DNA from 3 places in the Streptomyces sp. NPDC059994 genome. Region 3 is predicted to be linked to each of the others. Evidence: riboswitches for the same ligand, from Rfam matches in the RefSeq annotation. Region 3 holds a riboswitch; each other region holds the start of a gene.
The links. Region 3 has a riboswitch for thiamine pyrophosphate ahead of ACFWA7_RS38850 (thiamine ABC transporter substrate binding subunit). Riboswitches for the same ligand answer to the same signal wherever they lie in the genome.
Positions count from the first base shown of each region.

Region 1: linked by a shared signal. The riboswitch ahead of thiO (glycine oxidase ThiO) and the one ahead of ACFWA7_RS38850 (thiamine ABC transporter substrate binding subunit) in region 3 are both predicted to bind thiamine pyrophosphate.
Region 2: linked by a shared signal. The riboswitch ahead of thiC (phosphomethylpyrimidine synthase ThiC) and the one ahead of ACFWA7_RS38850 (thiamine ABC transporter substrate binding subunit) in region 3 are both predicted to bind thiamine pyrophosphate.

Region 1 is NZ_JBHWUR010000039.1:36,097-43,886, reverse strand. It holds gene ACFWA7_RS20730 (DUF4396 domain-containing protein) at 1-537, opposite strand, end outside; gene ACFWA7_RS20725 (deoxyribonuclease IV) at 620-1,471, opposite strand; gene pknB (Stk1 family PASTA domain-containing Ser/Thr kinase) at 1,480-3,456, opposite strand; gene ACFWA7_RS20715 (thiazole synthase) at 3,684-4,478, opposite strand; gene thiS (sulfur carrier protein ThiS) at 4,482-4,697, opposite strand; gene thiO (glycine oxidase ThiO) at 4,694-5,890, opposite strand; TPP riboswitch at 5,888-6,001, opposite strand; gene ACFWA7_RS20700 (NAD(P)/FAD-dependent oxidoreductase) at 6,122-7,285, shown strand; gene ACFWA7_RS20695 (Rv2175c family DNA-binding protein) at 7,329-7,694, shown strand.
Region 2 is NZ_JBHWUR010000008.1:63,487-71,276, forward strand. It holds gene ACFWA7_RS07195 (cupin domain-containing protein) at 1-316, shown strand, start outside; gene ACFWA7_RS07200 (DUF5326 family protein) at 469-687, shown strand; gene ACFWA7_RS07205 (IclR family transcriptional regulator) at 876-1,646, shown strand; gene ACFWA7_RS07210 (SsgA family sporulation/cell division regulator) at 1,743-2,180, shown strand; gene ACFWA7_RS07215 (YibE/F family protein) at 2,188-3,522, opposite strand; TPP riboswitch at 3,593-3,727, shown strand; gene thiC (phosphomethylpyrimidine synthase ThiC) at 3,720-5,498, shown strand; gene ACFWA7_RS07225 (hypothetical protein) at 5,645-6,490, opposite strand; gene ACFWA7_RS07230 (metallophosphoesterase) at 6,663-7,790, opposite strand, start outside.
Region 3 is NZ_JBHWUR010000179.1:439-8,228, forward strand. It holds gene tsf (translation elongation factor Ts) at 1-486, shown strand, start outside; gene pyrH (UMP kinase) at 646-1,425, shown strand; gene frr (ribosome recycling factor) at 1,546-2,103, shown strand; gene ACFWA7_RS38840 (phosphatidate cytidylyltransferase) at 2,103-3,224, shown strand; gene rlmN (23S rRNA (adenine(2503)-C(2))-methyltransferase RlmN) at 3,390-4,502, shown strand; TPP riboswitch at 4,520-4,629, shown strand; gene ACFWA7_RS38850 (thiamine ABC transporter substrate binding subunit) at 4,706-5,803, shown strand; gene ACFWA7_RS38855 (ABC transporter permease) at 5,857-7,467, shown strand; gene ACFWA7_RS38860 (ABC transporter ATP-binding protein) at 7,467-7,790, shown strand, end outside.

The sequences.
Region 1 (7,790 bases), on a different contig from region 3:
GGTGACCACGAAGGCGAGCGCGAGCGAGACCGCGAGCGAGCCCCAGAACAGCGCCTGCGCGAGCGTCGCGTCCATGGCGGCCGGCCAGAGCGCGATCACCCCGTTGTCGATCAGCTCCATGACGGCGATGGAGAGGGTGTCCGCGGCGAGCGCGACCTTGAAGGCGGTACGGAAGCCGACCCCGGCCCGCAGGATGCCGCGCAGGGTGAGCGAGTAGCCGAAGAAGAAGGCCAGGACGATGGCCAGCACCATCGTCGGCATGTTGCCCCAGCCGAACGCGGTGCCCACGACCATCCCGAGGATCTCGCCGATGGCGCACCCGGTGAGGCAGTGCAGGGTGGCCTGGGCGGCCATGGACCAGCTGACCTTGCCGCCGCCTTGACCGTGGGGGGCGTGCGCGTCGCCGTGTCCCCGGTGCTGCTGGTGACCCTCGTGACCCTCGTGACCCTCGTGACCCTCGTGACCCTCGTGACCCTCGTGACCCTCGTGGTGCTCGTGGTGCTCGTGCTCGGTGTGCGTGTGCGCCTCGTGCTGCATGGCTGTGCCCCCAACGCCGGATGACCGTTCCTGTCGATGACAGGAACGGTATACCCCCAGGGGGTATTCCCTCAAGGGAGGATCAGGGCCGCAGGGACTTCAGCAGCGCGATGTCCGCCGCCTGCCCCTCCTTCCCGCCGGGCGTCTCGATGATCAGCGGTACGCCGTCGGTCGCCGGGTGCGCGAGCAGCTCGCGGAACGGCTCCGCGCCTATGTGGCCGGCGCCGATGTTCATGTGCCGGTCCAGGTGCGAGCCCACTCCCTCCTTGGAGTCGTTGGCGTGGATCAGCTTCAGCCGCCCTGCGCCGACGGTCTCCACCAGCAGGTCCAGGGTCTGCGCCGCCCCGCCGGGCCCGGCCAGGTCGTGCCCGGCCGCGTGTATGTGGCAGGTGTCCAGGCAGACGCCGAGCTTGGGGTGGGCGTCCAGCGCCTCGAAGTACGGGCCGAAGTCCCAGGTCCGCGAACACAGCGAGAACCCCTGCCCGGCCGTCGACTCCAGGAGCAGGAACGGGTCGTCGTCGTGCGTCAGCTCGTCCAGCAGTGGCAGCAACCGCTCCCGTACCTGCGCCAGTGCTTCCGCGCGCGGCCTGCCGCCGGTCGCGGAGCCGGTGTGCACGACCACGCCGAGCGCGCCGATGTCCCGGCCCCGGCGCAGCGAGTGCCGCAGCGACTCCACCGACTTCTCGGCGGTCGCCTCGGTGTGCGAGCCGAAGTTGATCAGATACGGGGCGTGCACGTACGCGGAGATGCCCTCGGCCGCGCACTCGGCGCGGAACCTCTCGTCCTGGGCCGGGTTGCCGGTGGGGGTCGCCCAGCCGCGCGGGTTGGCGACGAAGACCTGGACGGTCTCGGCGCCGAGCTCGCGCGCGTAGGAGAGGCCGGTCGTGGCGAGGCCGCCGGCCACGGGGATGTGGCCGCCGATGGGGTTGCGCATGGGGTGGATCAGAGTCCCTTGGTCTTGATGGTGATGGTGGAGCCTTCCGGCGCCTGGTCGCCGGCCTTGACGGACTGGCCGGCGATCTCGTCGCTGAGGAACGGGAAGCCGCGGTCGACGTCGACCTTGAAGCCCGCCTTCTCCAGCTCCTTCCTGGCGTCGTCGGCCTTCTCGCCGGTCACCTTGGGCACGGTGATCATCCGCGGGCCCTTGGAGACGGTGAGCGTGACCGTGTCGCCCTTGGCGAGGCGGGAGCCCTCGGCCGCGGACTGGGCGGCGATGCTGCCCGCCTCCTGCGGCGAGTTGACCTGCTCGGGCGCGATCCGCACCTCAAGGCCCGCGTCCTTCAGTGCCGAGGTGGCGTCCTCCACCGAGTCCCCGACGACCCCGGGGGTCTCGACCGGGGCGCCCTTGCTGACGACGAGGGCGACCGCGGTGTCCGCGCGGCGCGGGGCGCCCGCGGCCGGGGCGGTGCTGACGACCGAGCCCTGGTCGGTGTCCTCGTTGAACTCCTCGGTGACCGCGCCCGGCGTCAGCCCGGCGTCGGCCAGCGCCTTCTTGGCGTCGTCCAGCGGCTTGCCGCTGACGTCCGGGACCTTGACCATCTCCGGGCCGCGCGAGACCACGACGGTCACCGAGGCGTTGCCGCGCACGCGCGCGCCCGTCTCCGGGTCCGTCTCGATCACCGTGCCGCGCTTGACGGTGTCGCTGTAGCGGCGGTCGACCTTCTTCACCGCGAGGCCCGCGTCCGTGAGCCGCTTCTTGGCGGCGCTCTCGCTCTGCCCGATGACGGCGGGGACGTGCGTGAACTGGCCGGAGTTGATGTACCAGACCCCGGCGCCGATCCCCAGGGCCAGCAGGACGGCGGCGACGACCGCGATCAGGCCGCGCCGCCCGTTCAGGACGAAGCGGGGCCGCCCGCCACGCGCGCGTGCCGGGGCGGGCCCGGACGGCGGCACGGTCAGCCGGCTGGTGCGGTTGACCGCGTCCCGCTCGGCCGGGAGCGGGGCGGCACCCGCCGTTGGCGCGCTGCCCCGGGCCGGGGTCGCCACCGCGCGCGGTATGACGCTCGTACGGTCCTCGGAGCCGGAGGCCCCCGCCGCGGGCGCGGCCTGCGGGGGCACCGCGTCCAGCTGCTCGTCGCCGAGCGCCGCGCGGGCCTCGCGGGTCTGCGCGAGCAGGCCCACCGCGTCGTACGGCCGCGCGTCCGGTTCGCGGGCGGTGGCCGAGGCCACCAGGTCGTCCAGCTCGACGGCGAGGCCGGGCACGGCGGCGGACGGCGCGGGCACACCCTCGTGGAGGTGGGCGTAGAGGATCTGGGCCGCGTTCTCCCCGGAGTGCGGCTTGGCGCCGGTCAGCATCTCGTAGAGCACGACACCGCACGCGTAGACGTCCGCGCGGGTGTCGGCGGTGCCCTGCTCGATCTGCTCGGGGGCGAGGTAGGAGACGGTGCCGAGGACGCTGCCGGTGGTGCTGGTGACCGCGTCCACCGCCCGGACCAGGCCGAAGTCGGCGACCTTGACCCGGCCGTCGTCCCCTATCAGCACGTTCTCCGGCTTCATGTCCCGGTGGACGAAACCGGCGCGGTGCGCGGCGCCGAGGGCGGCGAGCACCGGCTCCAGGATGTCCAGGGCGGCCCGGGGCTGCAGGGCGCCGCGCTCGCGCAGCACGTCGCGCAGGGTGCAGCCCGCCACGTACTCCATCGCCAGGTAGACGTATCCGCCGTCGGTGCCCTGGTCGAACATGCCGACCACATTGGGGTGGGCGAGCCGGGCGACGGACTTGGCCTCGCGGATGAACCGCTCCACGAACGAGGCGTCGGCGGCGAGCGCCGGATGCATCACCTTGAGGGCGAGCACCCGGTCGAGCCGGGTGTCGACGGCCCGGTAGACCGTGGCCATACCGCCGACGGCGATGCGCGCCTCGACGCGGTAGCGGCCGTCGAGCACCTGCCCGACGAGGGGGTCCTGAAGGGTCGTATCCACGCAGCAGAGTCTACGAGCGGTCACGGACACCCTTCCCGCCCCGGGTGATCCCGGGGCGGGACTGAAGCGGAGCTGTGACGGACGCAGTGGCGTGGGCCCGGCTCTGGGGGTCTTTCGGCCGCGGGCCGGTGGGGGCTTGTCACGCAGTTCCCCGCGCCCCTGACCCCCTGGGGGCGCGGGGAACTGCGCCAGCAACCACATGCGGTCCGCAGCCGACCCACCTGCGTCTAGAACGCCGGGCGTTCCGGGTCCAGCGCGGCGCGGCCCTCCACGGGGGAGGACGCCTGTGCGAAGTGGCGGCGGGGGATGCGGCCCGCCCGGTACGCCAGGCGGCCCGCCTCCACCGCGTACCGCATCGCCTCCGCCATCAAGGCCGGCTCCTGCGCGCGCGTGACGGCCGAGGCGAGCATCACCGCCGAGCACCCCAGCTCCATCGCGAGCGCCGCGTCGGAGGCGGTGCCCGCGCCCGCGTCGAGGATGACCGGGACGGTGGCGCGGTCCACGATCAGCTCGAAGTTGTGCGGGTTGCGGATGCCGAGCCCGGAGCCGATGGGGGAGCCGAGCGGCATGATCGCCGCGCACCCCACGTCCTCCAGCTTCCGGGCGAGCACCGGGTCGTCGTTGGTGTACGGCAGCACCGTGAAACCATCGTCGACCAGCACTTCCGCCGCGTCCAGGAGCTCGACCGGATCGGGCAGCAGGGTGCGCTCGTCGGCGACCACCTCCAGCTTGACCCAGTCCGTGCCGAGCGCCTCGCGCGCGAGGCGGGCGGTCAGCACGGCCTCCCCGGCGGTGAAGCAGCCCGCCGTGTTCGGCAGCACGCTGATGTTCAGCTTCTCCAGGACGGACAGGACCGAGCCCTGCACCGTCGGGTCGAGGCGGCGCATCGCGACGGTCGTCAGCTCGGTGCCGGAGGCGGCGAGCGAGCGCTCCAGGACGTCTAGGCTCGGCGCCCCGCCAGTGCCCATGATCAGCCGCGAGGTGAAGGTCGTACCGCCGAGGGTGAACAGGTCGTCGGCCATGGCTCAGCCTCCCTGGACGGCGGTCAGGACCTCGACGCGGTCGCCGTCGCCGAGCGTGGTCGCGGCCCACTGGCCGCGCGGCACCACCGTCTCGTTGACGGCGGCGGCGACCCCGGCGGGCGCGGGCGTCAGGGCGGCGACGAGGGCGTCGAGGGTGGTGCCGGCGGCGAGGTCGCGTGCCTCGCCGTTGACGGAGACGGTCGTCAGGGAGACGGTCATGCGGTCAGCTCCTGCGGTACGGACTCCACCGGGGCGGAGGTGAAGCGGCGGGGGGTGAAGGGGCGCGCCTCGTCGGGCAGTTCGCCGGTGGCCAGCGCGTGCGCCAGCGCGTCGCCGGTGACGGGGGTGAGCAGCACCCCGTTGCGGTAGTGGCCGGTGGCCAGGTGCAGGCCGGGCAGGGCGGTCGGGCCGAGCAGCGGCGCGTTGTCGGGGGAGCCGGGGCGCAGCCCGGCGCGGGTCTCGGTCAGCGGCAGTTCGGTGATGCCGGGAACCAGCTCGTGCGCGTCGCGCAGCAGCTCGTAGACGCCGCCCGCGGTGACCGTGGTGTCCCAGCCCAGCTCCTCGCTGGTGGCGCCGACGACGAGCTCGCCGTCGGCGCGCGGCACCAGGTAGACGTGGCTGCCGCGGACCACCGCGCGGACCGTGCGGGACAGGAACGGCGCGAACGCGGGCGGCACGGTCAGCCGCAGTACCTGGCCCTTGACCGGGCGCACCGGCGGCCGCAGCTCCTCCGGGACCCCGGCGAGCCGGCCGCTGAGGCTGCCGCCCGCGAGGACGACCTGGTCGGCGGCGAGCTCGGTGCCGTCGGCCAGGACGGCCCCCGCGGCCCGCTCGCGTACCACCGAGAGCCTCTCGGCCCAGCTGTGGTGGAAGACCACCCCGGCCCGCTCGCACGCCGTGAGCAGGGCCCTGGTGAGGCGGCGCGGGTCGATCTGGTGGTCGCCGTCGACCCGCAGTCCGCCGCGCACCCCGGGCGCCAGCATCGGTTCGAGGCGGCGGCACTCGCGCCCGGTGAGCCACTGGGAGTCGAGCCCCGAGCGCTGCTGGAGCGCGTGCAGATCGCGCAGATGGGCGCGGTCGTCGGCGTCCAGGGCCACCGCGAGGGTGCCGCAGGCGCGGTAGCCGGTGCCGAGGCCGCTCGCCTGCTCCAGCTCGGCCACGAAGTCCGGGTAGCGCCGGGCGGAGGCCAGGTTGAGGCCGAGCAGGGTCTCCTCGCCGTAGTGGAGCTCGGTGACGGCGGCGAGCATGCCCGCCGCGACCTGGGCGGCGCCGCCGCCGGGCGCGGGGTCGGCGAGCGCGGTGCGCATCCCGCGCTGCGCGGCCCGCCAGGCGGTGACGAGGCCGATGATGCCGCCCCCCACCACCAGTACGTCCGACCCGTGGGGAATTGCCCCGTCTCGGGATGAATGCATGGGCGTCCAGCCCCTCCCTTCGCCGGCATGACCCGGATCAGGTTCGTACGGTCGGAGGCCGCTGCAGCCTCCCTCTCAGCCCGGTGCGTCCGGGCTCCCGCGAGTGCTTGTACGTGCGTCAGGCTAACGCCTGACCGGTTTCCTGACGAACTGTCAGATGCTTATGGTGATCGGGTGAGCGAAAAGCAGACGCATTCGGAACAGCGCCACGTGGTGGTCGTCGGCGCGGGCATGGCCGGGGTCCAGACCGCCGTGGCCCTGCGCGAACAGGGCTTTCCCGGCCGGATCACCCTCATCGGCGCCGAGCCCCACCAGCCGTACGACCGACCCCCGCTCTCCAAGGCGGTGCTGCTCGGCAAGGCCGAGGGTTCAGCCTTCGAGGTGGACTTCGAGGGCCTCGGAGTCGACCTGCGCCTGGGCGAGACGGTCACGGACGTACGCGCGCGTGATCACGAGATCGACACCGCGTCCGGGACCGTCCCGTACGACGCGCTGGTGATCGCCTCCGGCGCGGAGCCGATCACGCTGCCCGGCATCGAGGATCTTCCCGACGTTCATCTGCTGCGCACCCTCGACGACGCCGGGCGGCTGCGCGCGGTCCTGAGCGCCCAGCGCCGCGTCGTGGTCGTCGGGGCGGGCTGGATCGGGGCCGAGTTCGCCACGGCCGCGCGCGAGGCGGGCTGCGCGGTCACCGTCGTGGAGGCCGCCGACCGTCCGCTGGCGGGCGCGCTGCCCGCCGAGGTCACCGAGCCGATGGCCGGCTGGTACGCGGAGAGCGGCGCCGAACTGCTCACCCACGCGCGCGTGGCGGCCGTCGAGCCGGGAGCCGTCGTCCTGGCGGACGGCCGCCGGCTCCCGGCCGACGCGGTGGTCGTCGGCATCGGCGCCCGGCCCACCACCGACTGGCTGGCGGGCACCGGCATCGAGCGGGGCGCGGAGGGCGCGGTCACGGCCGACGACCGGCTGCGCACCTCGCTGCCCGACGTCTACGCGGTCGGCGACTGCGCCTCCTTCCCTTCGGGAAGGTACGGAGAGCGGCTGCTCATCCACCACTGGGACAACGCGCTGCAGGGGCCGCGCACGGTGGCGGCGGACATCGTCGGCGAGACGGTCCGGCCGTACGACCCGGTGCCGTACTTCTGGTCCGAGCAGTTCGGCAGGTTCGTGCAGTACGTCGGCCACCACGGCGGCGCCGACCGGCTGCTGTGGCGGGGCGGCCCGGAAGGCGCCGCGTGGTCGGTCTGCTGGCTGCGCGAGGGGAGGCTCGTCGCCCTCCTGGCCGTCGGCCGACCGCGCGATCTGGCGCAGGGCCGCAAGCTCATCGAGGCAGGTGCGACGCTGGATCCGGTCCGCGCGGCCGACCCGTCCGTCCCTCTCAAGGCCGCAGTCGGCTGACCTCCGGCTACCCAGTGTCAGTCCGGGATGGCACGCTTGTCCCGTGACCGAGATTGACGCAAGAACCGATGCACTCGTTCCCGCCTGGCTCCACCTTCCCGACATCGCGGAGATGCTCGATGTCGAGGTGACGCGTGTGCGGCAGCTGGTCAAGGAGGGCCAGCTCATCGCCGTACGCCGCGGTGAGAGGCGGACGCTGCAGGTGCCCGCCGCCTTCATCGACGGCGACAAGGTCGTGAAGGGCCTCGCCGGCACCCTCACGCTCCTGCGGGACGACGGCTACTCCGACGAAGAGATGATCGAGTGGCTCTTCACCTCCGACCCGAGCCTGCCCGGCACCCCCGCGCAGGCCCTGAGCGAGAATCGCGGCACGGAGGTGAAGCGTCGCGCCCAGGCGCTCGCCGTCTGACCTGATCGCACAGGTGGGGCGGGGGGCGGGGGGGCGGGGCGCCCCCCCCCCCCCCCCCACCCCGGGCGGGAGAGGCCCCCCCCCCCGGCCGCGCGC
Region 2 (7,790 bases), on a different contig from region 3:
GAAGCAATTCCGGCTTGACGAACTTGAGGCGGAGCGCGCCGCAAACGACGGCGCGTACCTGCAGTTTCTGCGGGAAAGGAACATGTCGGCCGGGCTCTACGCACTGGACGCGGGTGACCACGACCCGCAGAAGCCGCACGCCCAGGACGAGATCTACTTCGTGGTGAGCGGCCGGGCGTCCATCACGGTCGGCCTGGAGACCACCGAGGTGGCGCGGGGCAGCGTCGTCCATGTGCCGGCCGGGGTCGCCCACCGGTTCCACCACATCGTCGAGGACCTGCGGGTTCTGGTCGTCTTCTCTCCCCCCGAGAGCTGAGGGCGACCGCCGGGATTCCCTAGGGGGCCGGTCAGGGGAGACCAAGGGCTGCGAGGCCCCCGTTCGGCACCCCCGCGCCCCTAGCATCGAGGGTGTCGAAGGCAGCAGCCCGAGACTTCAGGAGAATCACGAGTACGAAAGAGGTAAGGACGATGGCCGCACGGGAGATATTCACGGGGATGCCCTGGTGGGTGAAGTGGGTCGCCGTGCCCGTCATCGCGCTGGTCGTATTCGGCGGTCTCATCGCCAGTGTGGTCGGCTTCCTGTTCGGACTGCTCTTCAAGGCGCTGATCTTCGTGGCCCTGGTCGGCGGTCTCATCTACGTCGTCCGGCGGTTCATGTCCTCGTCGTCCTCGCGCGGCGACTGGTAGGCGGCAGCGCGCATTTGTACGGGTGCGGTCCCGTAAAGGCACAGCGCTCGTACAGAACGACCCAGGATTAGCCCGGCTGAGGGACGGATAGGCCAAACCCCTCATGGCGCCGGAGGCGGCCGTTATGGTGAAAACCTCTGCTGCCTCGGGCGGGCCCCCTTGCCCGTCAGCACGCCTGGGGGTGACCTGTGGCCACGGCTGCGAACGCCGGTATCCCTACCCTGATCGGTTCGGTCCAGCGGGCGTTGCGCCTGCTGGAGGCCGTGGGCGCCCATGTGGACGGCGCTCCTGCCAAACAGCTGGCGCGGGAGGCCGGGCTGCCGCTTCCCACCGCGTACCACCTGCTGCGCACCCTCACCCACGAGGGCTATCTGCGCAGGGAGAACGGTGTGTTCCTCTTCGGCGAGGCGGCCGAGAGGCTGGCGGACGGCGGCGCGATGCAGAATCGTCGCACCAAGATCAGCCGCTCTCTCGCGGAGTGGCGCGACGCCATCGGGGTCCCCGTCTACTTCGCGGTCTACCGCGAGGGTGAGATCGAGATCGCCGGAGTGGCCGACACGCCCTCGGCCCCGGCCGTCGAGGAGTGGGCCGACTTCCGGGAGACCGGGCACGCGCACGCCATCGGCCAGTGCCTGTTGAGCCAACTCGACGAGAAGGCCCGCGAGGACCATCTGAAACGGCACCCTGTCCGCGCGGTCACTCCCTACTCCGTACGCGACCGCAGGGCCCTCCTGGACCGCCTCGCGGCTACGGAGCGTATGCAGCCCGTCGTCGAACGACAGGAGTACGCCCTGGGTACGGTCTGCGCGGCCATCCCGATCACGGCGGGTTCCGGAGCCGCCACCGTGGCCATCTCCCTCCCCCTCCACCAGCAAGAACGCCTGATTCCGGCGATCGAGCAGCTCCGCGGCGAAGTCGGTCGTCTCCTCAGTTCCCTCGCGTTCTCTATCAGTATCTGAAAACTCACTCCTTGTGATCTGTTAGCGCTTCCAGCACGATTGCGTCAAGAGGGCCAGGGGGGATCATTCCTGGCCATTTCAGCTACAGCGGGGTACATGATGCGTGAGGTCCTGGCAGAGGTCATGATGAGCTTCCTCGTCTCCGAGGAGCTCTCCTTCAGGATCCCGGTGGAGCTCACGTACCGCGGCGACGATCCGTACGCCGTCCACATGACCTTCCACCTTCCCGGCGACGAACCCGTGACCTGGACATTCGGGCGGGAACTGCTGCTCGACGGCATCAACACCCCCACTGGCGAAGGGGACGTGCACATCGCGCCCTCCTGCCCCGAGGAGCTCCGCGGCGTCCACATCCGCCTCCAGGTGGGCGGCGAACGGGCGCTCTTCCGGGCCGGGGCCGGCCCGCTGGTGGCCTTCCTCGACCGCACCGACAAGCTCGTACCGCTGGGACAGGAGCGCGCGCTCGGCGACTTCGACGGACATCTGGACGAGGCGCTGGGACGGATCCTGGCCGAGGAGCAGAACGCGGGCTGAGCGCCGCCTACTTCTTGCGGCGCCGGCCCCGTCCGCGCCGCACGGGCCCGCCGGCCGCGACGGCCGGTCGGTCGGCCGAGACCACCAGCGCCGCGAGTACGGTGGTCAACGGGACCGAGGCCACCAGGCCGATCGATCCCACCAGCATCCGGACGATCTCCTCGGCGACCAACTCGCTGTTGGCCACCGTCCCCACGCTGCTCTGCGCGATGGAGAACAGCAGCAACAGCGGCAGCGCCGCGCCGGCGTATGCCAGGACCAGGGTGTTGACCACCGACGCGATGTGGTCGCGGCCGATCCGGATGCCTGCCCGGTACAGCCCGCGCGGGCCCATCGTCGGATTGGCCTCGTGGAGCTCCCAGACCGCCGACGTCTGGGTGACCGTCACATCGTCGAGCACCCCGAGCGATCCGATGATCACGCCGGCCAGCAGCAGACCGGACATGTCGATGTTCGGGTACAGCGCGTGGATCAGGCCGGTGTTGTCGTCGGTGTTGCCGGTCAGCGAGGCCCAGCCGATGAAGAGCGACCCGAGCAGCCCGATCAGGACGAGCGAGACCAGCGTGCCGAGCACGGCGACCGAGGTGCGCGCCGACAGGCCGTGGCACATGTACAGCGCGATCAGCATGATCGCGCTCGAACCCACCACCGCGACCAGCAGCGGATTGGAGCCCTGGAGGATCGCCGGGAGGATGAACAGGGTCAGCACGGCGAACGAGACGACCAGCGCGACGAGCGCCATCACCCCGCGCAGCCGGCCGACGACCACGACCGCGAGCGCGAAGATCCCCGCGAGCAGCGCCATCGGGAGCCGCCTGTTCACATCCGTCACCGAATACTGCAGGTCGTGCGGGGCGTCGGGGGCGTACGCGACGATCACGCCCTGCCCCTTGTGCAGTTGGCGCGGGGCGTCCGGCTGGACGATCTCGGTGAAGGTGCGGCCCTTCTCCTTGCCGCTGGTGACCTCGACCGTCGCCTTGGCGCACAGGCCCCGCTGTGAGCGCCCGGCCTGTTGGCCCTCGGCGGTTGAGGTGTCGCCGTTCGACGGCGTCTGACCGGCGTTGACCGACTTGCAGTCGACCTTCTGGAGGGCGACGACCTTCGCCTGCTGGGTCTGGCGGTCGAAGCCGACTCCGGTGCGCTGGTGGGACGGGGATCCCCCGGGCCACAGCACGGCCAGGCCGACGAGCACCGCGACCGAGAACGGGATCAGCACGGCGGCGATCACCTTGCGGAGATGCTTCGAGACGGGCGCCGCGGGACCGTGGCTGTGCGTGTGCCCAGAGGTCTGGCCGTGTGGGTGTCCGTGGGCGTCTTCGGGGGGCTGCTCTGCTGACGTCACCGCCCGATCATCGCAAGACGGCGGGGCCCCTCTGTTCAGCGCGCTGGCGATGGCGCTAGCGTGGTGACACCTTTGCACACGCGGGAGCTCGGAGCACCGGGCTGAGAGGGCGCTGAAAGCCGTACGAACCGTACGGAAGCGGCTGCGCCGACCGCCGAACCTGTTACCGGGTAATGCCGGCGTAGGGAGTAGGTCTCATGACCGTTCAGGACGCACGCACGCCTGCCTCGAATCAGAGCGGGGCCGGGAAGTCCATCGGCTGGCACAAGGGATACGTCGAGGGCTCGCGCCCCGACCTCCGGGTGCCGGTCCGCCAGGTTCACCTCACCAATGGCAAGGACGTCACGCTGTACGACACGTCCGGGCCGTACACCGACCCGAACATCGAGACGGACGTCCGCCGGGGACTCGCCCCGCTCCGGGAGAACTGGATCATCGCGCGCGGCGACACCGAGGAGTACGCGGGCCGCCCCGCGCGCCCCGAGGACGACGGCATCAAGCACACCTCGCCGCGCGGCGGCCTGAAGAACCTCGACGCGGTGTTCCCGGGCCGCCCGCGCCAGCCGCGCCGGGGCCGTGGCGGGCAGGCCGTCACCCAGCTCGCGTACGCCCGCCGGGGCGAGGTCACCCCGGAGATGGAGTACGTCGCGATCCGCGAGAACGTCTCGCCCGAGGTCGTGCGCGAGGAGATCGCGGCCGGGCGCGCGGTGCTGCCCGCCAACGTCAACCACCCCGAGATCGAGCCGATGATCATCGGCAAGCGGTTCCTGGTGAAGGTCAACGCCAACATCGGCAACTCCGCCGTCACCTCCTCCATCGAGGAGGAGGTCGACAAGATGACCTGGGCCACCCGCTGGGGCGCCGACACGGTCATGGACCTCTCGACCGGCCGCAACATCCACACCACCCGCGAGTGGGTGCTGCGTAACTCCCCCGTCCCGATCGGCACCGTGCCGCTCTACCAGGCGCTGGAGAAGGTCGACGGCCGCGCCGAGGAGCTGACCTGGGACGTCTACAAGGACACGGTCATCGAGCAGGCCGAGCAGGGCGTCGACTACATGACGGTCCACGCCGGGGTGCTCCTGCGGTATGTGCCGCTCACCGCCCGCCGCAAGACCGGCATCGTCTCGCGCGGCGGCTCGATCATGGCCGCCTGGTGCCTCGCGCACCACAAGGAGTCGTTCCTGTACGAGAACTTCGAGGAGCTCTGCGAGATCCTCGCGGCGTACGACGTGACGTACTCCCTGGGCGACGGTCTGCGCCCGGGCTCCATCGCGGACGCCAACGACGAGGCGCAGTTCGCCGAGCTGCGCACGCTCGGTGAGCTCAACACGATCGCCAAGCGCCACAACGTGCAGACGATGATCGAGGGCCCGGGACACGTCCCGATGCACAAGATCAAGGAGAACATCGACCTCCAGCAGGAGATCTGCGAAGAGGCGCCGTTCTACACGCTCGGCCCGCTGACCACCGACGTCGCCCCGGCGTACGACCACATCACCTCCGGCATCGGTGCCGCGATGATCGCCTGGTGGGGCACCGCGATGCTCTGCTACGTCACGCCCAAGGAGCACCTGGGCCTGCCGAACCGCGACGACGTCAAGACGGGCGTCATCACCTACAAGATCGCGGCGCACGCGGCCGACCTCGCCAAGGGACACCCGGGCGCGCAGGACTGGGACGACGCGCTCTCGGACGCCCGCTTCGAGTTCCGCTGGGAGGACCAGTTCAATCTGGCCCTCGACCCTGACACCGCGCGCGAGTTCCACGACGAGACGCTGCCCGCCGAGCCGGCGAAGACCGCTCACTTCTGCTCGATGTGCGGGCCGAAGTTCTGCTCGATGAAGATCTCGCAGGACATCCGGCGCGAGCACGGCGGGGATCTGGCGGCGGGAGACATCGAGGCCGGAATGGCGGAGAAGTCCAAGGAGTTCGCCGAGGCGGGCAACCGCGTCTATCTGCCGATCGCGGAGTGACGTACGCGTACCGATGTTTCACGTGAAACAGCGATCCCTGTTTCACGTGAAACATGCGCGGCCGTGGTTTCACGTGAAACGAAGGTGCCGGTGGTTTCCCGGTGGGGTCCCAGCGGTTTCACGTGAAACGGGCGCCCCCAAGCCGGTCACTCCGGCTGGTGTTCGGGGCCCCCGAAGTCGGGACTGGTGAAGTCCGGGCTGGTGAAGCTGGGGCGGGTCCCGGTGGACGAGTCGCCCGGACTGTCGAAGTCGGGCCGGTCGTAGCCGAGGCTCGGTATCCGGCCCGCCGAGCGGCGCCTCGGTACGCCCGGACCGGCGCCCGGGTCGGCCAGCGCCTCACGCAGGAACGGGTAGATGCCCCGCTCCACCAGGGCGTGGCGCCATGCGTCACGGGCCCGGGAGACCTCCTGTGTTCTCTCGTCGCCCACCTCGGTCTCCTCCGGCTCGGCGACGACCTGGGTGGCGCCGTTGCGGAGCGCGGTGAGCAGGAGGCTGATCGCGGCGGCGAGTATCGCGGCCGCGGTGAGCGCTCCGAAGAACCAGCCGGCGGTCAGTAAAGTGTCGGCGAAGGCGGGCTCGGGGTTGAGCATCTTCAGGACGTAGCCCACCAACAGGAAGATCGCGGCGGCGGTCCCGGAGAGGACGGGTGCCAGCACCGCGACGACCGCGCCGACGCCCGCACCCGAGGTGGATTCCGGGCTGTCGACCACCGGAGGCGTCATCACCGAGCCGCGTTCCGATGTGAGCGCGGGGGTGGAGGGCGTGCGCAACTCCTCGCGCACCCTGACGTAGTGGTCGTACTCGGCCGCCGCGGCCGCCGAGACGAGGGCACCGGCGTTGAGCACCATGGTGCGCAACTGCTCGGTGTTGAGCCGTACTCCTACGCCGGCCAGCTCGGGCCGGTCGGGCGCGGTGCGCAGTGCGTCGTCGAGGATCCGCTCGAACTCCGGGCGGTCCTCGGTCAGCAGGTGCGGAGCGCTGTTCATGTGCATCCCCCGATGCTCCGTAGGGCCGGAAAGCCCGCCTGACGAACGGGCAATCGGGCGGAAACGGAGGAGAGCCTGCTACGGATAAGCCGATGGTAGAGCGGTTACGGCACGGGGTGACAGGGTGTTTCCGAAATCACCTTGCTGCCGCCCGAGCCGGTGCTTTCCCGATTACGCGTCAGTCATGCAGAGGCAACTGCACGACCAGCAGTTTTCCGGCCATGGTCACCCCACCGTCCATGGCGATGGCGAGGCCGTCCGCGTACACATGCGGGCCCTCCACGACCGGACGGGAGTCTTCCTCGCCGTCTTCGGTGCCCACTTCGCCCAGGAGGTAGGGAATCGGGCTGTGTCCGTGGACCACTCGCTGCCCGCCGTACGCCGAGAGCAGCTCGCGGGCGGCCTGGGGGCCGCCGTCGTCGCGGAAGGCGAAGCGCTTGGTGAACTTCCGGAACAGGTCCCAGCATTCGTCGGCGTCGTTGCGGGTGAGCAGCGCGTGCACGGTGTCGTTCACGGCTTCGATGGAGTCGCCGTACTCCAGGTACGCGGTGGTGTCGGAGTGCATCAGCAGATGCCCGTCCTCCTGCTCGATCGCGTCGAGGCGGGACATCCACTGCAGATGGACGTCCTGGAGGCGGTCCATGTCGGCCTTCTGGCCGCCGTTGAGCAGCCAGGCGGCCTGGAAGGTGGCGGTGCCCGCACCGGAGTTGACCGGGGTGTCACCGAAACGCTTGGCGCCGATCAGGAGCAGCTCGTGGTTGCCCATGAGGGCCTTGCAGTAGCCGCCGGCGGCCGCGGCCTCGGCCGACAGCCGCATCACCAGGTCGATGACGCCGATGCCGTCGGGACCGCGGTCGGTGAAGTCGCCGAGGAACCAGAGGCGGGCGTTGCCCGCGGCCCAGTTCGCGTCGACGTCGATCAGCCCCTGCTCGCGCAGCGCGGCCAGGAGTTCGTCGAGGTAGCCGTGGACGTCGCCCACGACGTAGAGCGGCCCGAGGCCGTCCGGCAGGGGCGCCGGGGCGGGGTCGGTCTGCACCCGGACCTGCACGGTGTCCCCCCGGTTGATCACCGGGAGGTCGCGTGCCGTCGGGGTGTAGCCCTCGGGCGGCTCGTCGTCGGCGAAGGCGTTCCCCGGGTGGATGTCCGCGGGGTACGCCTCCGCCGGGTGCACTGCCACAGGAGGGCGCGGCTGCGCCGGTGGAGGCATTTCGACGGGTGGGGGCGGCGGAGGGACCTGCGCGGAATGCGCGGGAGCCTGCGCGTACGGAGGCACCCGGAAGTCACGCAACGTCTCCGTCCGCTCGGG
Region 3 (7,790 bases):
ATCGAGGCCGGCAAGACCGTCCAGGCGTACGTCGACGAGGCCAACGCCAACCTCGGCGAGAAGATCGTCCTGGACCGCTTCGCGCAGTACGGCGACGGCTTCGTCTTCGCGTACATGCACCGCACCATGCCCGACCTGCCGCCGCAGATCGGTGTCCTGGTCGAGCTGGACAAGGCCGACGCCGACGTCGCCAAGGGCATCGCGCAGCACATCGCCGCGTTCGCCCCGAAGTGGCTGTCCCGCGAGGACGTCCCGGCCGAGGTCGTCGAGACCGAGCGTCGTGTCGCCGAGGAGACCACGCGCGCCGAGGGCAAGCCCGAGGCCGCGCTGCCGAAGATCGTCGAGGGTCGTGTCAACGGCTTCTTCAAGGACGCCACGCTCCTTGGCCAGCCGTACGCGCTCGACAACAAGAAGTCCGTCCAGAAGGTTCTGGACGAGGCCGGTGTCACCCTGAAGCGCTTCTCGCGTATCAAGGTCGGCATCTGAGTCCGTTCAGCGATCGACGGAAGACCCCGCTAGGGTCTGAGGCAGTCGTCGGCCGCGCTCGCGACGGACGACCGCAGATCTGACGAGGAGGCCATTGCCGCTCAGGGACACAGCACCCACCGGCAATGGCCTTCTTCGTATGTGTACGAGGAGATCCCCATGAATCAGGGCGCGGACGCCGCCACCCAGGCTGACCACAAGCGCGACGATGGCAAGGTGACCGGACGCTTCATGCTGAAGCTCTCCGGTGAGGCGTTCGCCGGCGGAGGGGGTCTCGGCGTGGACCCCGACGTCGTGCACGCCATCGCCCGCGAGATCGCCAATGTCGTACGGGACGGCGCGCAGATCGCCGTCGTCATCGGCGGCGGCAACTTCTTCCGCGGAGCCGAGCTCCAGCAGCGCGGCATGGACCGGGCCCGCTCCGACTACATGGGCATGCTCGGCACGGTGATGAACTGCCTCGCTCTCCAGGACTTCCTGGAGAAGGAGGGCATCGACTCCCGGGTCCAGACCGCCATCACGATGGGCCAGGTCGCGGAGCCGTACATCCCGCTGCGCGCCGTGCGCCACCTGGAGAAGGGACGCGTCGTCATCTTCGGCGCGGGCATGGGCATGCCGTACTTCTCCACCGACACCACGGCAGCCCAGCGCGCCCTGGAGATCGACGCCGAGGCCATGCTGATGGGCAAGAACGGGGTGGACGGGGTCTACGACTCCGACCCCCGCGTCAACCCGGACGCCGTGAAGTTCGACGCGCTGGAGTACGGCGAGGTCATCACCCGCGACCTGAAGGTGGCGGACATGACGGCCATCACCCTCTGCCGCGACAACAACCTCCCCATCCTGGTCTTCGAACTGATCACCGCGGGCAACATCGCGCGCGCGGTCAAGGGTGAGAAGATCGGCACGCTCGTGAGCGACCAGGGCACCCGGGCCTGACCGGGGGATGGACAATCCCCTGACGGTCGGACACCGTGCAGGGGAAGACGCGGGTTACGCAGGGCCGTTGAGCACCCCACGGAGCACTCCCGGCCCACTCAAGACATGCAGGAGCAAGTGGTGATCGAAGAAATCCTCCTCGAAGCCGAGGAGAAGATGGAGAAGGCCGTCCTGGTCGCCAAGGAGGACTTCGCCGCGATTCGCACCGGCCGTGCGCACCCGGCGATGTTCAACAAGATCGTGGCCGACTACTACGGTGCGCTGACGCCGATCAACCAGCTGGCCTCGTTCTCGGTGCCCGAGCCGCGCATGGCCGTGGTGACCCCGTTCGACAAGAGCGCGCTGCGCAACATCGAGCAGGCGATCCGCGACTCGGACCTCGGCGTCAACCCGAGCAATGACGGCTCCATCATCCGGGTGACGTTCCCGGAGCTGACGGAGGAGCGCCGCCGGGACTACATCAAGGTCGCCCGGACCAAGGCCGAGGACTCCAAGGTGTCGATCCGCTCCGTGCGCCGCAAGGCCAAGGACGCCCTCGACAAGCTCGTCAAGGACAAGGAGTCCGGCGAGGACGAGGTCCGCCGTGCGGAGAAGGAGCTCGACGACACCACCGCGAAGTACGTCTCGCAGGTGGACGAGCTGCTCAAGCACAAGGAAGCAGAGCTGCTCGAGGTCTGATGAACGACTCTTCCTGGGGGGCTCCGCCGCGACCCGAGTACTGGGGGCCACCCGACCAGGGGCCTTCCCAGGAGGTGCCTTCGGCGGGCGCTGCCTACGATGCGTATGACGCCCCGTCCCGGACGCACCGATCGCCCGTAGTGCCAGACGCGGGCAGAGACGCCGTAGACCGCGAACAACGTGACCGGGGGGCCGCTCGGGTGAGCGGTCCCCTGTTCCGCGAAGAGACGCCGCAGGAGCCCATGCCCAGCTCGGTACCACCTTCGACTCCGCAGCAGCCGCAGCGGCCCGCGCAGCCGGAGAAGAAGCGGGCGGGGCGCGACCTGCGGGCCGCGATAGGGGTCGGCGTCGGGCTCGGCGCGGTGATCCTGGCGTCGCTGTTCGTCGTCAAGGCCGTCTTCGTCGGGGTGATCGCGGTGGCGGTCGTCGTCGGCCTGTGGGAGCTCACCTCCCGGCTCGACGAGCGCAAGGACATCAAGGTGCCGCTGGTGCCGCTCGCGGTGGGCGGCGCGGCGATGGTCGTCGCCGGCTACGCGCGCGGCGCCGAAGGCGCCTGGGTCGCGATGGCGCTCACGTCGCTCGCGGTGCTGGTGTGGCGGATGACGGAGAAGCCCGAGGGCTACCTCAGGGACGTCACCGCGGGTGTCTTCGCGGCGTTCTACGTGCCGTTCCTGGCCACGTTCGTCGCGATGATGCTGACCGCCGACGACGGGCCGTGGCGGGTCTTCGTCTTCCTGCTGCTGACCGTGGTCAGCGACACCGGCGCGTACGCGGTCGGCTGGCGCTTCGGCAAGCACAAGCTGGCGCCGCGCATCAGCCCCGGCAAGACCCGTGAGGGCCTGCTCGGCGCGGTGACGTTCGCGATGGCGGCGGGCGCGGTGTGCATGCAGTTCCTCATCGACGACGGCCAGTGGTGGCAGGGCCTGCTGCTCGGCCTCGCGGTCGCGGCGAGCGCCACGCTCGGCGACCTCGGCGAGTCGATGATCAAGCGGGACCTCGGCATCAAGGACATGGGCACACTGCTGCCCGGCCACGGCGGCATCATGGACCGCCTGGACTCCCTGCTGCCGACGGCGCCGGTGGTGTGGCTGCTGCTGGTGATCTTCGTCGGCGGGAGCTGACCGGCCCCGGTACTCTGGAAGGGCGCGCCGTTCTCGCGGTGCGCCCTTTCGGCCCCGCGCACGCGGGGGTGATCCTGTGAGGTCTCCCGGCTTGGGCATCGCCCCGCCGCTTGCTCCGCGTCGGCGGAGGTAGCCCGGCCTCGCCGTACTGAGGAGATTCCACTCATGGCCCGCCCTGTCCCGGGAGAACTCACCTTCGTCGCACCTCGCGGAGCGAAGCGGCCGCCGCGGCACCTCGCCGACCTCTCGCCCGCCGAGCGGAAAGAGGCTGTCGCCGCGATCGGCGAGAAGCCGTTCCGCGCCAAGCAGCTCTCGCAGCACTACTTCGCGCGGTACGCGCACGACCCGGCCCAGTGGACGGACATCCCGGCGGCCGCGCGCACCCGGCTCCAGGAGGAACTGCTGCCGGACCTGATGTCGGTGGTGCGGCACATCTCGTGCGACGACGACACCACCCGCAAGACGCTGTGGCGGCTGCACGACGGGACGCTCGTGGAGTCGGTGCTGATGCGCTACCCCGACCGGGTGACCATGTGCATCTCCTCGCAGGCCGGCTGCGGTATGAACTGCCCGTTCTGCGCGACCGGCCAGGCGGGCCTGGACCGCAACCTGTCGACCGCCGAGATCGTGCACCAGATCGTCGACGGTATGCGCGCGCTGCGCGACGGCGAGGTCCCCGGCGGCCCGGCACGCCTGTCGAACATCGTCTTCATGGGCATGGGCGAGCCGCTCGCCAACTACAAGCGGGTCGTCGGCTCCATCCGCCGCCTCACCGACCCCGAGCCCGACGGCCTGGGCCTGTCCCAGCGCGGCATCACCGTCTCCACCGTCGGCCTGGTCCCGGCCATGCACCGCTTCGCCGACGAGGGCTTCAAGTGCCGCCTCGCCGTGTCGCTGCACGCGCCGGACGACGAACTGCGCGACACCCTGGTCCCGGTCAACACGCGCTGGAAGGTCCGCGAGGTCCTGGACGCGGCGTGGGAGTACGCGGAGAAGTCCGGCCGCCGCATCTCGATCGAGTACGCACTGATCCGCGACATCAACGACCAGGCCTGGCGCGGTGACCTGCTCGGCCGCCTCCTCAAGGGCAAGCGGGTCCACGTCAACCTGATTCCGCTGAACCCGACGCCGGGCTCGAAGTGGACCGCCTCGCGCCCCGAGGACGAGAAGGCGTTCGTCGAGGCCATCGCGGCCCATGGGGTGCCGGTGACCGTCCGGGACACCCGTGGCCAGGAGATCGACGGAGCGTGCGGACAGCTCGCCGCGTCCGAGAGGTAGTCTGGGCTCGAAATTACATATTCCGACAGGGGAGCGCCACAGCGCTGAGAGTGCGACACCGTAAGGTCGCAGACCCTCTGAACCTTGCCCAGGTCATTCTGGGTAGGAAGTTCGGTCATCACTCAAGCTGTTGCGCCCTGCTCGCCGCCGCCCGGTGAGCAGGGCCGCGTCTCTTCCTGGTCCCACCAGGAGGATCCAGAACCATGCGCAGTACGAAGATGTTGGCGGCCGGCGCGCTCGCCGCCGCCCTCGGGGTCAGTACGCTCGCCGCGTGCGGCGGCAAGGACGACAGCGCCGGCAAGTCCGACGGCGGCACCGGGTCCAAGAGCGTCACACTGGTCAGCCACGACTCGTTCGCCGCCTCCGACGCGGTGCTCAAGGAGTTCACCGCGCAGACCGGCTACACGGTCAAGGTCCTCAAGAGCGGCGACGCGGGCGCGGCGCTCAACCAGGAGATCCTCACCAAGGGATCCCCGCGCGGCGACGTGTTCTTCGGCGTCGACAACACCCTGCTCTCGCGCGCCCTCGACAACGGGATCTTCACCCCGTACGAGGCGAAGGGCCTCGCCGCCGTCCCCGCGGCCGTCCAGCTCGACAAGGGCGAGCACCGGGTCACGCCGATCGACACCGGCGACATCTGCGTCAACTACGACAAGAAGTACTTCGCGGACAAGAAGCTCAGTCCGCCGGGCTCCTTCGCCGACCTGATCAAGCCCGAGTACAAGAACCTGCTGGTCACCGAGAACGCGGCGACCTCCTCGCCGGGCCTGGGCTTCCTGCTCGGCAGCGCCGCCCAGTACGGCGACGAAGGCTGGCAGGACTACTGGAAGAAGCTCAAGGACAACGGCGTCAAGGTCGTCGACGGCTGGGAGCAGGCCTACAACCAGGACTTCTCCGGCTCCGCCGGCGGCAAGAAGGCCAAGGGCGACCGCCCGCTGGTCGTCTCCTACGCCTCCAGCCCGCCCGTCGAGGTCCTGTACGCCAAGCCGCAGCCCACCGAGGCCCCCACCGGCGTCGCCACCGGCACCTGCTTCCGCCAGACCGAGTTCGCGGGGCTCCTCAAGGGCGCCAAGAACGAGACGGGCGGCAAGGCGCTCCTCGACTTCCTGATCTCCAGGAAGTTCCAGGAGGACATGCCGCTCAACATGTTCGTGAACCCCGTGGTCAAGGACGCCAAGCTGCCCGAGCTGTTCACCAGGTTCGGCGCCACGGTCACCGAAACGCACGACGTCGCTCCGGAGAAGATCTCCAAGAACCGTGAGCAGTGGGTCAAGTCGTGGTCCTCGCTCGTGCTGAAGTAAGCCGCACGCCCCGCGCGAAGAGGGTGCGCGCGAACGCGGTGCGGCTCGGCCTGATGGCCCTGCCGCTCGCGTTCTTCGCGCTATTCTTCGCCTGGCCCGTGGCCGCGATCGTCGGCCGCGGGCTGCGCGTCGACGGCGTCTGGCACCTCGGCCGGATCGGCGAGGTGATCACCGACCCGGACATCGGGCACGTCCTGTGGTTCACCACCTGGCAGGCGCTCGCCTCCACCGCGCTCACCCTGCTGATCGCGCTCCCCAGCGCGTACGTCTTCGCGCGCTTCGACTTCCCCGGACGGCAGCTGCTGCGGGCCGTGGTCACGGTCCCCTTCGTGCTGCCCACGGTCGTCGTCGGCACCGCGTTCCTCGCGCTGCTCGGCCGGGGCGGGCTGCTGGACGAGCTGTGGGGCGTACGGCTCGACACCACGGTGTGGGCGATCCTGCTCGCGCATGTCTTCTTCAACTACGCGGTCGTCGTACGGACCGTCGGCGGCCTGTGGGCCCAGCTCGATGCGCGCCAGGAGGAAGCCGCCCGGGTCCTCGGCGCCTCCCGGTTCGCGGCGTGGCGCACGGTCACCCTGCCCGCGCTCGGGCCCGCCGTGGCCGCCGCCGCCCTGATGGTCTTCCTCTTCACCTTCACCTCCTTCGGCGTCGTCCAGATCCTCGGCGGCCCCACCTTCTCCACGCTCGAAGTGGAGATCTACCGCCAGACCGCCCAGCTCCTCGACCTGCCCACCGCCGCGGTCCTCACCCTCGTCCAGTTCGCCGCGGTCGGCGCGGTCCTCGCCGTGCACGCCTGGACGGTACGGCGGCGCGAGAGCGCCCTGAAACTCGTCGACCCCGCGCACACGGCCCGGCGCCCGCGCGGCGCGGGACAGTGGACGCTGCTCGCGGCGGTACTCGCCGTGGTGGCCGTACTGATCGTGCTGCCGCTGGGCGTGCTGGTCGCCCGCTCCCTGGACACCCCCGACGGCTACGGCTTCGGCTACTTCCGCTCCCTCCAGTCCGCCGGGGCGGGCGGCACCTTCCTGGTGCCGCCACTGGAGGCGGTGTGGAACTCCGTGCAGTACGCACTGGCCGCGACCGGCATCGCGGTAGCCGTCGGCGGACTGGCGGCGGCGGCCCTCACCCGGCGCGGAGGACGCCTGGTCAGGGGCTTCGACGCGCTCCTGATGCTGCCGCTGGGAGTGTCGGCGGTGACGGTCGGCTTCGGCTTCCTGATCACCCTGGACCGGCCGCCGCTGGACCTGCGCACCTCCTGGATCCTGGTGCCGCTGGCCCAGGCGCTGGTGGGTGTGCCGTTCGTCGTACGGACCATGCTTCCCGTACTGCGCGCGGTCGACGGGCGGCTGCGCGAGGCGGCCGCCGTGCTCGGCGCCTCGCCGCTCAGGGTCTGGCGGGAGGTGGACCTGCCGCTGGTGCGGCGGGCGCTGCTGATCGCGGCGGGGTTCGCGTTCGCGGTCTCGCTCGGGGAGTTCGGCGCGACCGTGTTCATCGCCCGCCCCGACCGCCCCACCCTGCCGGTCGCGGTGGCGCGCCTGCTCGGCCGGGCCGGGGACCTCAACTACGGGCAGGCGATGGCGCTCAGCACGATCCTGATGGTGGTGTGCGCGGCATCCCTGCTGCTCCTCGAACGCGTTCGTACGGACCGGACCGGAGAATTCTGATGCTGAAGCTCGACGGGGTGACGGTCCGGTTCGGCGAGCGGGCCGCGCTCGACGCGGTCGACCTGGAGGTCGCCGAGCACGAGACGGTGTGCGTGCTCGGGCCCAGCGGCAGCGGCAAGTCCACGCTGCTGCGGGTGGTGGCCGGGCTCCAGCCGGCCGATACGGGGCGGGTGCTGCTCGCGGGCGCGGACCAGACGAGCGTCCCCGTGCACCGGCGGGGCGTGGGCCTGATGTTCCAGGACCACCAGCTGTTCCCGCAGCGGGACGTCGCCGGGAACGTGTCCTTCGGCCTGCGTATGCGCGGCGTACCGCGCGCCCAACAG